Regions from separate parts of the Endozoicomonas sp. 8E genome, predicted to be linked through region 2. Evidence: predicted binding sites of a transcription regulator. Region 2 holds the regulator's gene; each other region holds the start of a gene.

Region 1 (5,350 bases), 840 kb from region 2:
AATGACCTCTCCTGGAATCATAAAACCTCCTGCTCTACGCAATGGGATTGTGAACCGTCACCAGCTTGGTGCCGTCCGGAAAAGTGGCTTCTACCTGAACTTCATGAATCATCTCGGGAATGCCTTCCATGACATTGTCACGGGTCAGGATTTCACGCCCTTCATTCATCAGCTCAGCAACTGTTTTCCCGTCTCTGGCTCCCTCCATTATGTGCATGGAAATCAGTGCGATGGACTCCGGGTAGTTCAGCTTCACACCCCTGCCAAGGCGACGTTCCGCAACCAGTGCCGCTGTGTATAAAAGCAGTTTGTCTTTTTCTCTGGGGGTCAGCTCCATGAGAGCCCTCCAATTAATTCTTGTGGTCTTTTAATGCAATATTGCCGTCTAGCAGCCTGTCGGACTTAAGACTGTCCTACGCGGCAACTGCTCCTGCGTTGCTCTAGCTCCTGCATCCATGCAGTCGTGCGGTTGCGATAAATTGGTCTAAAAATTCCTGCTCCCTCGTCAAATAGCTCGCTATTCTCCTCGGAATCAGAAATTTTTATCCTCAATTTCTCGCAATCCTCGCTACGGACGCTCAAGTCCGACAGGCTGCTAGGAGCCTGACCGAGAATAGACTGCCCTACTGCGGCGGCAGCAAATTGGTCTGAAAATCCGCTTTTGTTCGTCAAATAGCTCGCTATTCTCCTTACAAAACCGAATTTTCATCCTCAATTTTCTGCCGTCCTCGCTACGGGCGCTATTCTCGGTCAGGCTCCTAGTAGGTTATAGGCATCAACGATCAGGTATTCCAGATTCTGGGCTTGCAACCTTGCCGGCCATTCAAGTGACTACGAAGCTCATTCCAAAGCCAGGCAAACAGTGTTCTGGCCTGTTCAGGTGAACTGCCGAGATAACGGGCAATAAAAACCCCGTTTCGCCAGGTAATGGCTGCACATTTCGAGCCTCCCTGGGCTTCCAGTCTTTCATGCAGATGATCGCAGCCGGGGTCTTTTTCAAGGGTCATGATCAGTGTACCGAAAACATGCTGACCATTAAGACCAAGAACGGACTGGGTAAGGGGCGAATCCGCAGCCAGCTCCAGCCTTTCTCGATAAAGCGGCTGGTCGTTACGGGTGAGCTGAAGGTTCTGGATCACCCTGCCCTGCTTAAACGCTTCGCCACTGGCTTTACGACCGAGACAAACGATGTCCCAGCCTGCGAAGCAACCATTGCCTCTCAGCTCGACAGAAGTGTTCAATTCCGCTTCTGCACCATTAAAGATAATAGTTTCCTGAGGCAACCATTCAAGACAGGCACCCTCTTGAACGACCATGGACGTTAGCTGTTTCTGAAGACGGCCATTACCATTGAAATAGACTTTCCCCGCAGCAGGTGTGGTAACCAGTCCGGATGCACCAGAGTGGGCTTCAAAACTCTGAATCAGCTCGTCACCGGCAACCAACCCTCCTGGTGGGTGAAGAACATAGAGATGGGCCAGGTCTTTACCTTCTGGCCAGAACGGACGCTGAATCCTCAGTGGTCCATAATGCCGCGAACGGCCCATGCGGGTATGGCCGTCCATGTATTTCAGTTCAACGGCAATACCGGCACGCCAGCCGCTGCCTCCGGACGCAACGTCATCCTGATCGGAATCAGTATCCGGGTTAGATCGCGGGATAGATCGCGGGATAGAGAGTCGATTGAATGCCAGCCCCATACTTCTGCCCTTAATGTTAAAGGTCATCTCTGGCCTGCAAAAGATGTTCCATTTTATTTTTATACGACTGCTGACATTATTGACCATAAAGTCAGCTTAAATAGCACCAAAAAAATGCAAAGGCACCACATTGGCGATCAAAGATGTTCTGAAATAAGGCATCTACTGTCAAGACGATATTAAGAAATTAACTCTAACTCAGCTGTTAGAAGTGAGAGCTTTTCCGCATGAACGACAAAGACTGCCAATATTGGCATACACATTGCTGTCACACTGTCGCACATAAGGATAAAAAACAGGATTAATAAAAACTATGAAGAGCTCCCTCAAAAAACTCTCGAAGGGTCTGGTTGCAGCATCTGCCGCAACCGCCGCCCTTTCTTTTTCGGTCATATCCCAGGCTGCAGAGACCATCAAGGTTGGTGTTTTACATTCTCTGTCAGGCACCATGGCGATCAGTGAAACCACATTAAAAGACACTGTTTTAATGATGGTGGACGAGCAGAATAAGAAAGGTGGACTGCTGGGAAAGAAACTCGAAGCGGTTGTTGTTGATCCTGCCTCTGACTGGCCACTGTTTGCAGAAAAAGCGCGTGAGCTGCTGGCAAAAGAAAAGGTCGATGTCATTTTTGGCGGCTGGACTTCCGTCTCCAGAAAATCAGTTCTGCCAGTGGTTGAAGAGTTAAACGGCCTGATGTTCTACCCGGTTCAGTATGAGGGACAAGAGTCATCCAAAAACGTTTTTTACACCGGCGCAGCGCCCAACCAACAGGCTATTCCTGCGGTTGATTATCTGATGAGTTCAGAGGGCGGCAGCGTCAATCGTTTTGTTCTGGCCGGTACTGATTACGTCTACCCGAGAACCACCAACAAGATTCTGGAATCCTACCTGAAGAGCAAGGGTATCAAAGAGTCGGACATCATGATCAATTACACGCCTTTTGGTCACTCTGACTGGCAGACCATTGTTTCTGATATCAAGAAGTTTGGTAAAGCTGGTAAAAAGACGGCGGTTATTTCCACCATCAATGGCGACGCCAACGTACCTTTCTATAAAGAATTGGCTAACCAGGGCATTGCTGCTGAAGACATTCCGGTGATTGCCTTCTCTGTCGGCGAAGAAGAGCTGTCAGGTATAGATACTGCACCTCTGGTAGGCCACCTGGCAGCCTGGAACTACTTTATGAGTGCCGAGAGTGATATCAACGATGAGTTCATCGAAACCTGGCAGACCTTTACCAGGAATGAAGAGCGTGTTGCCAATGATCCAATGGAAGCCACTTATATTGGCTTTAACATGTGGACAAAAGCTGTTGAAAAAGCAGGAACCACCAGCGTTGATGCCGTCCGTTCAGCCATGTATGGCATCACTGTTCCCAACCTGACAGGTGGTATTGCTGTAATGAACACCAACCATCACCTGACCAAGCCGGTATTGATTGGCGAAATTCAGGACGATGGCCAGTTTGAAATTGTCTGGGAAACCAAAGGGGGCGTCATTGGTGATGCCTGGACTCAATATCTGCCTGAAAGCTCAAAAATTGTTGCTGACTGGTCAGCCCCGATCAAGTGCGGCAACTACAACCTGGAATCAGGTGTCTGCTCTGGTCAGAACTACTGATTAGTGATCTTTTGTTGAAGTCACATGGCATGAGAGATTAGCTCTTTCATGCCATCACCAAAAGTCTGTCCAATACAAGGCAGACCAACACATCGTTATTCACTGGAAATTTTATGATCTGGAGACTCTGGCAAGTATTGCCGTTAGTATGCCTCTGTCTTCTTTTTGTCTTTGTCTCATCCCCACAGGCTCTGGCCAATAGCAACATCACAAGCAATGAAGAGCTGGCCAGACAATTGAGTGAGAAGTCATGGGACAAACTGGAGACCACCATAACCCGTCTCTCTGCCAAAGGTGATGATGAAAGCCAGAAACTGTTAACCCTGTGGTTATCTGGCCAACTGTTTATTGAAAAGAGCACAGGTCGTCTGATCTCGGGCAATAAGTCAGGTCGACTGTATCTCATTGCCGACCCGATTACGGATGAAGTCCTGGGTGAAGTTAAAAAGCGCAGCCTGAAAAAAATCAGAATCAATAACCGGCTGCGAAACTCCATCAGAACGGCTCTGGCTCTCTGGGACCTGAAGTCTGAAGACCCGGAAAAGCGCCTTCAGGCAGTTAAGGAAACATCCAGAAACCTTCAGGCTGACACACTGGCCATTCTGAAAACCATGCTGGAGAAGGAGTCCGATGAAGATGTTCATTCAGCCCTGACAACAGCGGTTGCCTTATATCAGATCCAACAGGGTAGTGATGAACTCAAGATCCAAAGTCTTGAAATTCTGTCCGAGTCTGATGATCCCTTTGTTCGTTCAGCACTGGAATCAGCGAAAACAGAGACTAGAAACAAAGACATTCTTCTGGGCATAGACACCGCCCTGGCCGACATGGATCGAAGACAGGAATACTACTCCGCAATAGAAAGTGTTTTCTTTGGCTTAAGTCTGGGTTCGGTATTACTACTGGCGGCCATTGGTCTGGCGATCACTTTTGGCGTTATGGGTGTTATCAACATGGCCCATGGCGAAATGATGATGCTTGGCGCTTATACGACTTTCGTCATTCAATCAGCTTTTCCATCATTATTGGAGCAATCTCTGTTTATTGCCATTCCAGCCGCCTTTGTTGTTGCTGGTAGCGTCGGTATTTTGATTGAGCGACTGGTCATACGTCACCTTTATGGTCGCCCACTGGAAACACTTCTGGCCACTTTTGGTATCAGTCTGATACTTCAACAGGCCGTCAGAACCGTCTTCTCGCCCCTGAACCAGGCAGTCTCAACACCGGAATGGTTGAGTGGCTCATGGGTGATCAATGAGGCTTTATCTCTGACCTGGAACCGGGTCTACATCATTGGCTTCAGTCTGGCCGTCTTTCTGACTCTGTTGTTTATCCTGCGCTACACCCGATTTGGTTTGAATGTACGGGCCGTTACCCAGAATCGAGCCATGGCCAACTCTATGGGCATTCCCACCCACCGTATTGACGCACTGACCTTTGGCCTTGGCTCCGGTATTGCCGGCGTTGCTGGTGTTGCCCTGTCCCAGTTAACCAATGTGGGTCCAAATCTCGGCCAGAACTACATCATCGACTCTTTCATGGTGGTGGTCTTTGGTGGTGTTGGAAATCTCTGGGGCACATTGGTGGCGGCCATGAGCCTGGGTGTCGTCAATAAGTTGCTGGAACCCTGGGCAGGTGCAGTCGTTGCCAAAATCCTGGTACTGATTTTCATCATTCTGTTTATTCAGAAAAGACCCAAAGGCCTGTTCGCCCTTAAGGGTCGTGCGGTGGAGGATTGATCCGTGAGTTCTGTAGCGTTGTCGTCAAAAACAAATGGAAAAGGTCCTCTCAGTCGTTTTCTTCTGGACGATCCGGCGGGCAAGTGGCTTTTGATCTCGGTTTTTGTCATTAGCATCCTGGTCTGTGGACTCAACCTTCTGGCACCTGAAGGCTCTGCCCTGCACGTCAGCAGTTATACCGTCACACTGCTTGGAAAATATCTCTGTCTGGGCCTTCTGGCCCTGGCTCTGGATCTGGTCTGGGGTTATTGCGGCATCCTCAGTCTCGGCCATGGCGCCCTCTTTGCCCT
Region 2 (5,350 bases):
GGTTGATACCCAGCCAGACTGCGCGTCGACGGGCTGTCTTCAGTGCGGGAGCAAAGGTGTCTTCATCGTCATCCAGACCTGCCATACTCATCATGGAGTGTTCGGCTTCTTCCCGGATAACATCTACCACGTCGTCAATCGTAATGCGGCCCAAAAGCTGCCCCTGCTCCGAAACTACCGGTGCTGATACCAGGTCCTGCCGTTCAAACAATTGGGCGACCTGGCTGTCTTCCATATCGGCAGCGATAGGTTCCAGGTCGGTCTGCATTACTTCAAACACTGTGGCTGAAGGGGATGTGGTAAGGAGAACGGACAGAGGCAATGCCCCAATGTATTCGTCTCTGCGGTTGACGACAAACAGACTGTCTGTCATCTCCGGAATATCCTTGTGACGCCTGAGGTAACGAAGCACAACATCGAGTGTACTGCTGGGTCGGATGGTGATGACATCGGTATTCATCAGTCCGCCGGCTGTGTCTTCCGGATAAGAGAGAACGGCTTCTACCCGTTGCCGATCCTGACTGTCCATAGAATCCAGCACTTTTCGGGTGATGGTGTCGGGCAGCTGCTGTAGCAAGTCAGCTATGTCATCAACGTCCTGACCTTCGGTAATGACTTTGAGCTCTGCCACATTCATCCTGTCCAGGAAAAACTGCCGGACTTCGTCACTCAGCTCTTGCAATACGTCGCCTTCCATCTCTCGATCGATCAGGCGCCATAGAAGGCTGCGAAGTTTGGGGGGGGAAGATTCAAGCAGATGAGCCGCATCCGGAGCCGGAAGACCATTCAGCATACGCCTGAGTTCGGGAGAAACGCCGTGCTCAAGAGCTTCGTTGAGCTCCTGAAATGCTTTGTCTCCGATACTCAGTTGTAGCTGTTGTGCCATAGATGCGTATCCGGCTTTTTTGGTAGAAGTGTCTGAGTATCGAACTTCTGTTCTGGTAACCATCAAGTCTGATAGTCAGACTCAGCCATTTCACATGTCATTCTTTGTTTGCTTTGCTGAGCTTTCAATCTCTGGCAAAGCTTTTCGAGATACCAGTATAAACAGAGATTTAATGATGAAAAGGGTGACTATTCACCCTCTTCAAAAAAATCATTGATCAGATTGCACAGAGCCGAACAGGCCTCTTCTTCATCATGGCCTTCAAATGTCAAATCAAGGACAGAGCCCTTTCCAGCAGCCAGCATCATGACGGCCATGATGCTTTTTCCATCCACTTCACGGCCATTAAAGCTCACTCTTGCCTGGCTGGCAAAAGCCGAAGTCGTAGAAACAAATTTGGATGCTGCCCGAGCATGTAAACCAAGTTTATTAATAATGGTGATCTGCTTCTTGATCATTATTTGGAAAGCTCCCGATGTCTGACCTGAACACAGTCAAAACGTTCTTTGAGCCACTCGCCCAGTTTTTCACTAATAAATACGGAACGGTGCTGCCCGCCGGTACATCCGATCGCAATCGTCATATAACTGCGCTGTCCGGATTCGAACCTTGGTAACCATTTTTCCACGAATGTGCTGAGATCTTCAAACATCTCATCCACCATGGGTTCTGATGTCAGAAAATCTTTAACGGGCTGATCCTGACCTGTGAAGGATCTTAAGGCTTCAACCCAGAAAGGATTAGGCAGACAGCGAACATCAAAGACGTAGTCTGCGTCAACCGGCATGCCGTGCTTGAAGCCAAAGGACTGGATCATCAGGGTCATACTTTTGCTGGTGGAGCCGCAGAGTCGTTGTCTTATCTGTTCTCTGATTTCATGGACAGACAGTGGTGAAGTGTCCAGCCTTATGTCGGCTTCTTCAGCCAGTGGAGCCAGCAGTTTCTTTTCCAGATTAATGGCTTCTGTCAGGGATACCTCATCATTGCTGAGAGGATGGCGACGGCGTGTCGAGCTATAGCGCTTCATCAGGGTGTTGCTGTCTGCGTCGAGAAATATTACCTGACACTCAACCCCCTGTTTTTTCAACTTTTCCAACAATGTCGGGAAGCGTTCCAGAGAGCCGGGCACATTACGAACATCGAGGCTGACAGCCATACGGTGCGGTTCAACCAGGTTGCTTTTAAGATTGGCTGGGAGATCATTCAACATGCTGGCAGGAAGGTTGTCTACACAGTAAAAGCCCTCATCTTCAAGGGCGTGAAGGGCGGAGCTTTTGCCGGAGCCTGAACGTCCACTGATGATGACCAGCTTCATGGTGTGTCCTTCCCGATTGTTTGACTGTGTAAACAGGTCTCTCACCTGGTTCCGAGTGAGGCAAGTCTATCAAAACCCAATGAGATTAGAACCAGTCGCTTGCTTTTATTTCTAGCATAGTCCGGATATTTCTATTCCATGCAGTTTTGAAGGATAAATAGGCTTTGTAGTGACAAAAGTGAAGAAGAAAGGATTTCTGAGCAAAAAACATTTTGCCTGCTTCTCTTATCAGATCAGCAAGCAAAATGTTTTTTATATACAGCCTTTAAGCGGGGGGACAGATGATGTTGTAAAGTGCCTCGGAAGTTTCTGCCGCTCGCATCTGGCTCAACAATACTTCTGATTGAAAGCGTTCAGCCACAGCCTGCAGTATATTCAGATGCTCCTGAGTATTTTCTTCCGGAACGATGAGTGCGAACACCAGATCGACCGGCTGTTTGTCCACAGAGTCAAAATCTACGGGTTCAGACAGTTTGATCAGAAGTCCGGTAGGATGCTGACAAGCACTGGAGCGACAGTGGGGCAGAGCTATCCCTTTGCCTAAACCGGTGGTACCGAGTCGCTCTCTGCTAATCAGCTTGTTAAACAGATCCTTGGTGTTGATGGCGGGAACATGCTCACTGATGATTTCCGCAACAATTTCCAGGATTTTCTTTTTGCTGGCCCCCTGCACATCGCAAAGGGTGCGCCCGGGGGTAAGAATGTTTTCAATAATCATACAGCGATCGATGCTTACAGGCGGCCGTTGGCACCCTGTAGCCGGTCAAGCGTTTTCTCTTTGTGTTTTACCAGTTGTCGATCCAGTTTGTCCGACATGTCATCAATGGCAGCGTACATATCTTCAGCCTCAGCGGTTGCATTAATATCCGCCCTACGAACATGTAGAGTCGCTTCCACTCTGTGCTTCAGTTTTTCAACACTCAGAGTGACCTGAACGTTTGTAATCTGATCAAAGTGGGCGGCAAGGCGGTCGAGTTTCTTGGTGACATAATCTTTCAGAGCCTCAGTCACCTCTACATGATGTCCACTGATGTTGACTTGCATGTAACGCTCTCCTGCTGATCCCGATTCTCGACATTGGACTGCCCCCGGGATTCTACGGGCAACCCTGATTGAAAGTCTATCACTGTCATTGACAGTTGGCGCTGTTCTGAGACAAAAAATCTATGGGGCGATTTGTGGTATAAGGGTCGATTACCTCAACCTGCGAAAGCTTATTACCATAATCGCTGAAGGCTCAAATAAGCTGCTTGCGTTCATTCGATGGCGGAATATTCATCGATTCACGATATTTGGCAATGGTTCTCCTGGCTACTTTGATCCCCTGATCCCCCAGCAAACCGGCAATTTTGTTATCACTCAGTGGTTTTTTAGGGTTTTCATCGGATACCAGTTTTTTGATCAAGGCTCTGATGGCTGTTGATGAGCACTCGCCGCCAGTGGCTGTGCTGACATGGCTGGAGAAAAAGTATTTCAGCTCAAACACGCCTCTTGGAGTGTGCATGTATTTCTGGGTAGTGACCCTGGAAATAGTGGACTCGTGCATATCCACTGCCTGAGCAATGTCTGCCAGCACCAGGGGCTTCATTGCCTGCTCACCCTGCTCCAGAAAATCTTTCTGAAATTCAACAATCTTGTCGGCTACTTTCAGTAGGGTTTCGTTACGACTTTGCAGGTTTTTCAGAAACCAGCGGGCTTCCTGTAGCTGGTTCTTCATAAAGACGTTGTCACGACTGTTATTGGCACGCTGCACCATTGAGGCGTAATTGTTGTTGATGCGAAGTCTGGGCAGGGACTCTGAGTTCAGTTCAACCGCCCAGCGGTCCCTGACTTTGGTGACCGAAATATCGGGGGTGACGTATTCCGTGTCTGCCTGACCGATTTCAGATCCGGGCCTCGGGTTGAGGCTTTGAACCAGGTTAAGGGCTTCCCTGAGTTGATGTTCTTTGAGACGGGTACGCCGCATGATTTGAGCGTAGTCACGACTTCCCAGTGCCTGAAGATGATTCTGGATCAGCAGGCGTGCTTCTTTCAGGAAATGGGTTTCTTGTGGCAGTTGATTGAGTTGAACTTCGAGACATTCTTTCAGGTTGGCGCTGGCGCAACCCACCGGATCAAAGTGAAGAATCCGTCGCTGCATGACCTGAAGTTCTTCAAACGCCAGTTCCTCTAGCTGTTCCTGTAGCGAAAGATAAATTTCTTCCAGGGAGTGAGTCAGGTATCCATCATTATTGGTGGCTTCGATAACAGCCAGACCCATCAGCCTGTCTCTGTCAGTCATGGGAGTCAGGTTTAACTGCCATTCCAGGTAGTCCTGGAGGGAATCAGTAGCCCGGGAGCGGGCAATAGGATCATGTTCTTCATCGGTTGCAGCGGGCAGGCTGGAATAGACATCATCCCATCCGGAGTCAACGGGCAGGTCATTGGGTATGCTGTCGGCCCACTGGGGTTCTTCCGGTTCCGGGGGCTGTTCTGCTTTTTCATTAAAGTCAACAGGTCGCTCCCCTTCATCACGGGGTGCAGGTGGTTCTTCAACAGACTCTTCAGACTCCAGCATCGGGTTGGATTCAAGAACTTCCTGGATTTCCTGCTGAAGATCCAGAGTGGAAAGTTGTAGAAGCCTTATGGCCTGCTGCAGCTGAGGTGTCATGGTCAGCTGCTGGCCCATTTTTAGCTGTAAGGATGGCTTCATAGGCAACTGTATACCTTTACTTCGGTGTCTGCACTGAGGGTGCCAGATTTGATGCCATCAGCGCCTGACAGTTATATCTCAGTGTCTGTTGATTTTTTTGATTGGGCTACTCTCCGTGTCACTGGGATTATAATCACATCTGAAGCTTCGGGAAAGTGATTCATCAAGTCAGCCATGCAACATTCAGAACAAGAGTACGAAGATAAATCAGCTCAACACCTTTGCTCGCTTCTTTCGCGAGATCCACCCAAGAGCTGATCAGAGACTGAACTGATGCCCGAGATAGACGTCACGAACCTTTTGATTAGCCAGGACAGTCTGACTGTCACCCTCGGCAATAATAGTGCCTTCACTGACAATGTAGGCCTTCTCGCAGATATCCAGTGTTTCCCGGACATTATGGTCGGTAATCAGGACTCCGATGCCTCGGGCTCTCAGGTGCGTGATAATAGCCTTG
Region 3 (5,350 bases), 3.6 Mb from region 2:
TTTTAGAGAGTTCATGTCTGTCACCTCCGTGAATTAACTGACTGTGCCGGCCTTGTCCCAAGAGACAAAGCGCTGCAGCTGAAGCATGGTGCGATCCAGCAGAAAACCAATAAACCCGATGACGATAACGGCCACCATAATCCGGGCCAGAGAGTTGGAGCTGCCATTCTGGAATTCATCCCAGACGAACTTTCCAAGGCCGGGGTTCTGGGCCAGCATTTCCGCAGCGATCAGAACCATCCAGGCAACCCCTAACGACAATCTCATACCGGTGAAAATCATCGGTATGGAAGCGGGCAGAACAATTTTCTGCACATGCTTCAGGGCTGGCAGTCTCAGCACACGGCTGACATTCACCAGATCCTTCTCAATAGAAGAAACGCCCACTGAAGTGTTGATTACCATGGGCCACAGACAACAGAGCGTGACGGTAATCATGGAATTTAAAAAGGACTTGGCTACCAGAGGGTCAGGACTGACATACACAGCACTGACGACCATGGTCACCAAAGGTAGCCAAGCCAGGGGAGAAACCGGTTTAAAAATCTGAATAACAGGATTCACTGCCGCATTCAGGGTTTTATTCAGTCCTATGGCAATCCCCAAGGGTATGGCGATGACTGCTGCCAGGACAAATCCACTCAGCACAGTGATAAGGCTGGTGAAGATCTGGTCCAGAAACGTTTCTTTACCGGTGTAGGCACGAATTTTGGGTACGTAATCCGGGTCCTTCGCCAGTCTGGCTTCAATACGCTTCTCTTGTCGCTCGTAGAAGGCCTGCTCTTTGAGTCGTTCGGCTCTGTGCTCTTCATAGAGCGACCCCATTTGCTCCCAGACTGCCGAAGGCCCGGGAAATTGGCCTAGTGATGTATCGATTTTGCTGGCGGCTCCTGCCCAGATCATCAGAAAGACCAGGATGCCGGCAAAAGGAATCAACAGGGTTTTAAAGGTTATTGTTATTGATGTTTTAAGACTTTCAGAAATAATTGGCTTGTTAGTATTGTTATTGGCCAACGCAGTTTCAGTTGTCATGTTGGTTCTCTCCCCAAACAGCCTTGAGCGGAAAATTCAGCCCATCCCAAAACATAAAACAGTGTACAAATCGTGATGGGGCTGTATTTTCTAAATCATCAGCCCGAGCTTGAATGGATCAACCACAAGGCTGATCCATTCACGACAAAATCAGATCTTGTCGCCCTGCTTCAGACCAATACTGAACTTGTTGATGTACTCATTAGGCTTCTTGCCGTTGTAGACGATGCCGTCAATGAAGTGGGTCTGTGGATTTCTGAACCCGTCTTCTTCTGCAAAGTTCGGGAAGTCACTAACCTTGGCCAGTTTGTCTTCGATCAGGGACTTGGCAGCTGCTTCGTAGATGTCCGGACGATAAACTTTCCTGGCAATATCGACGTACCATGAATCGGGTTTATCTTCAGAAATCTGTCCCCAGCGACGCATCTGGGTCAGATACCAGATCGCATCAGAGTAGTAGGGATAAGTTGCGTTATAACGGAAGAAGACATTGAAATCAGGTACTTCACGCTTGTCACCTTTCTCATATTCGAAAGTACCGGTCATGCTGTTGGCAATCACGTCGTAGTCAGCACCTACATAATTGGACTGGGAAAGTATTTTCACAGCCTCAGGACGGTTGGCGTTGTTATTTTCATCCAGCCATTTGGCAGCACGGATCAGTGCGCGGGTCAGACGAATAGTGGTGTTGGGATATTTCTCGGCAAAGGCTTTGGTAATACCGAACACTTTCTCCGGATTGTCTTTCCAGATCTCGTAATCCGTAACAACAGGAACACCGATATTTTTGAAGACAGCCTGCTGGTTCCAGGGCTCACCTACGCAGTAACCATAGATAGTGCCCGCTTCCATAGTGGCTGGCATCTGGGGTGGCGGAGTCACGGATAACAGTGCGTCAGCATTAATCTGACCCGAGGTATCCCCCTTGTGCGGAGCATAATATCCGGGGTGAATGCCACCCGCTGCCAACCAGTACCTTAATTCATAGTTGTGTGTAGATACCGGGAAGACCATGCCCATGTTGAATGGCTTGCCGTCGTCTTTGTACTTTTCCACAACCGGCTTCAGAGCATCTGCCTTGATGGGATGCTGGGGCTTGCCGTCTGCCCGTTTGGGAATATTCGGTTTCATCTGTTTCCAGATTTCATTGGAAACAGTAATACCATTACCGTTCAGATCCATGGAAAACGGAGTGATGATTTCCGCTTTTGTACCATAACCCATAGTCGCGGCAATAGGTTGACCGGCCAGCATATGCGCGCCATCGAGCCGTCCATCGATGACACCATCAAGTAATACTTTCCAGTTTGCCTGAGCTTCTATGGTGACGTACAAGCCTTCATCTTCGAAGTAGCCTTTTTCGTACGCAATGGCTATGGGTGCCATATCCGTCAGTTTGATAAAACCAAACCTCAGTTCTTCCTTTTCCGGATAACCCAGCTCAGCATTTGCCTGTATTGATACAAGACCACTGACGCTAATCAGGGCACTCATTGCCACCGACTTAAAGGGTCTAAACCACTTCATTTGTCACTCCAACTATCTCTACTGATAGCTTACTGCCCTGCTACCTAAAGATTTATTATTCTGCACCGCCCCCTGAAATGCCGTTTCGGCTCTGGCTCATGCTTCGCTCCATCACCTCGTCGTCACGCATTTCAGGGGTTCGGTACATCCATGTAAAAAAAAAGCGCCCACCGCTAGCCGGAAATTCTTCCAGACAGCGGTGAGCGCCTTTGCTCTCTTTCACAACGTCTTTGTTGTGAATACCTGCTCCTGCCGCCCTTGGCAGGAACATTTTTTATTGTTGTAGCAGACTTATAGCATTCTTCGTGCCAACTAATTTCAGCCCCTAACCATGCTTATTTTTCAATTTTCTTTCATTTTTATTTCGGTTTGGTGCAAAACACAAAAATTTCGCACCAACAACGAGCAATCTTTCGATCATGACGCTTTTTCTTCCAGCATATTGAAAACATCAATGACATTTCTGGCCACAGCTGCCAGAGTTTTACCGTTATCCATAGCCATCTTTCTTAACTTTTTATAAGCCTGGTCTTCATTGATCCCTTGTCTGGACATCAGCAACCCCTTGGCTTTGTCCAGTAACTTTCGATCTTCCAGACGACTCCGGGTCCGCTCCAGCTCATCTTTCAATGACTGGTATTCCTGAAAACGGGCAACGGCCACATCAATAATGGTTTTGAGGCGCTGAGGCTGCAGATCAGCCACGATATAAGCATTAACGCCGGATCGTGTGGCTTGCTGGACGATGTTGTCAGTGGTTTGCTCTACAAACATTACGACAGGGAGTGGAGTAGTCTTATTGATCAAAGCGAGCTTTTCCAGAAGTGAGGGGGCAGGCTTATCCAGACCAATCACCAGAATATCGGGCGAGACACTGGAAACAACGGTCAGCAGGTCCTCATTCTGTCCCTGTCGCTTAATGACTTGATAGCCAAACTCATTAAGTGCCTGGTTTAAAACAGACAGTCGAGCCGAACGGTCTCCAATCAATAACACCGAACCCATAACCTGTAACACTCTCTATCCCTGAAAAGATAACTATTCACAGGTTCTTTTAAGCAAGGGCTGTACCAGAGCAACCTGGAACAGGTTTAGCATTCAGAATCAGCCTCCTGTTTCGGAAACGAAATCGATGCAAACGCCTGATGCCTGGCCAGTTGGATGTCTCAGACTTCCACGATCCGAAGCTCTTTGGGCATGCTAAAAACAATATTCTCTTGCTCCCCTTCCAGTTCTTCGGGCTCTTCGGCGCCTAATTCAATCAACCGATTGATGACACCTTTCACCAGCACTTCGGGGGCTGAAGCGCCTGCGGTAATACCCAGACTCTCTTTGCCTTCCAGCCACTCAGGCTGAATGTCATGGGCTCCGTCAACAAGATAAGCTGACGCCCCTGTTCTTTCGGCTAATTCTCTGAGGCGGTTGGAGTTGGAACTGTTCACAGAACCTACCACAAAAACTGCATCGCATTCAGATGCCAGAGCCTTCACGGCATCTTGACGATTTTGAGTGGCGTAGCAGATATCGTCTTTGCGCGGTCCATTAATTTCAGGGAACTTGACTCTTAGTGCATCTATCACTCTGGCAGTATCATCCATAGACAGTGTCGTCTGTGTGACATAAGCAAGATGTTTCGGATCTTTCACTGTCAGTTTCCAAACATCGTCTTCTGTTTCGACGAGGTACATCTTCCCGCCTTTAGAGTCGTCGTATTGGCCCATGGTACCTTCCACCTCGGGATGACCATCATGACCAATCAGAATACACTCCATACTATCCCGGGAGTAGCGCACAACTTCCATATGGACTTTTTTGACCAGAGGACAGGAGGCATCAAAGACTTTCAAGCCACGACGGGCAGCCTCTGCTTCGACCGCTTTGGAAACACCGTGAGCACTGAAAATAACAATAGAATCATCCGGTATCTGATGGAGCTCCTCAACAAATATGGCACCACGCTGTTTGAGGTTTTCTACCACAAACTTGTTGTGAACGACTTCGTGACGCACATAAATAGGAGGCTCAAAAACATCCAGAGCCCGGTTTACAATGTCGATAGCCCGGTCGACGCCTGCACAGAATCCCCGGGGATTTGCCAGCCTGATTTTCATGCCTCTGCGCTCTTGTCTGGTGTATGAGTTTCTGGTGTATGAGTCGCTTGCGTGATATTCAGAACGTTCACTTCAAACAACAGTTCTTTACCTGCCAGCGGATGATTAAAGTCCACTTCAACATGGCTCTCTGTCAAACCAGTAATGACGCCAGCCAGCTCAGAGTTGGCCGCATCCGCAAAAGAAACGACTAAACCTTCCTGCAACTCCATATCATCAGAGAACGTGTCTCGGGAAAACTCCCTGACGTTCTCAGGATTAGGCATACCAAAAGCACCGACGGGTGGAATTCTGAAACTGCCCTGGTCACCCTCGGACAAGCCATAAATCACCTGCTCAAAGCCCTGAGGCAGGTTTCCATCCCCCACAACGAATGTAGCAGGCTGGCCATCAAAATTACTGTCTACCACCTGCCCGTCTTCCAGTTTCAGGGCAAAGTGCAGTGTTACCTGCCTTCCCGGTCCTACCACAACATCAGACATTGTTTTTCTAAACCCGCTTTCGAAAAATCCATTCATACATAAACAACGATTGCCGCCATCTTAAAGATTCCAGGTGCCTCACGACATAATTTCAGCTACGACTGTTATGTTGAGGCCGGAAGATATCCAGAACTAACATGGCTGCACCGGAGCTTATGGCCATATCCGCCAGGTTAAAGGACGGGAAATACCAACCGT

The links. The regulator sigma-54, encoded in region 2, starts transcription at its own class of promoters, with help from an activator protein. The targets are predictions, from matches to a motif close to TGGCACNNNNNTTGCTNT.
Region 1: urtA (urea ABC transporter substrate-binding protein) is a predicted target of sigma-54. The motif match lies at 1,952-1,969, and genes of this name have one in related genera.
Region 3: P6910_RS18080 (ANTAR domain-containing response regulator) is a predicted target of sigma-54. The motif match lies at 3,615-3,632, and genes of this name have one in related genera.

The regions. Positions count from the first base shown of each region.
Region 1 covers NZ_CP120717.1:769,286-774,635, reverse strand. The annotation lists gene P6910_RS03165 (urease subunit beta) at 1-21, opposite strand, end outside; gene ureA (urease subunit gamma) at 35-337, opposite strand; gene P6910_RS03155 (urease accessory protein UreD) at 783-1,727, opposite strand; gene urtA (urea ABC transporter substrate-binding protein) at 2,014-3,321, shown strand; gene urtB (urea ABC transporter permease subunit UrtB) at 3,435-5,060, shown strand; gene urtC (urea ABC transporter permease subunit UrtC) at 5,151-5,350, shown strand, end outside.
Region 2 covers NZ_CP120717.1:1,613,001-1,618,350, forward strand. The annotation lists gene mgtE (magnesium transporter) at 1-886, opposite strand, end outside; gene P6910_RS05780 (HPr family phosphocarrier protein) at 1,075-1,344, opposite strand; gene rapZ (RNase adapter RapZ) at 1,344-2,201, opposite strand; gene ptsN (PTS IIA-like nitrogen regulatory protein PtsN) at 2,467-2,919, opposite strand; gene hpf (ribosome hibernation-promoting factor, HPF/YfiA family) at 2,934-3,245, opposite strand; gene P6910_RS05800 (RNA polymerase factor sigma-54) at 3,439-4,893, opposite strand; gene lptB (LPS export ABC transporter ATP-binding protein) at 5,152-5,350, opposite strand, start outside.
Region 3 covers NZ_CP120717.1:5,256,406-5,261,755, forward strand. The annotation lists gene P6910_RS18060 (ABC transporter ATP-binding protein) at 1-15, opposite strand, end outside; gene P6910_RS18065 (ABC transporter permease) at 34-1,032, opposite strand; gene P6910_RS18070 (CmpA/NrtA family ABC transporter substrate-binding protein) at 1,183-2,526, opposite strand; gene P6910_RS18075 (hypothetical protein) at 2,615-2,830, opposite strand; gene P6910_RS18080 (ANTAR domain-containing response regulator) at 2,977-3,564, opposite strand; gene ispH (4-hydroxy-3-methylbut-2-enyl diphosphate reductase) at 3,726-4,670, opposite strand; gene P6910_RS18090 (peptidylprolyl isomerase) at 4,667-5,152, opposite strand; gene lspA (signal peptidase II) at 5,244-5,350, opposite strand, start outside.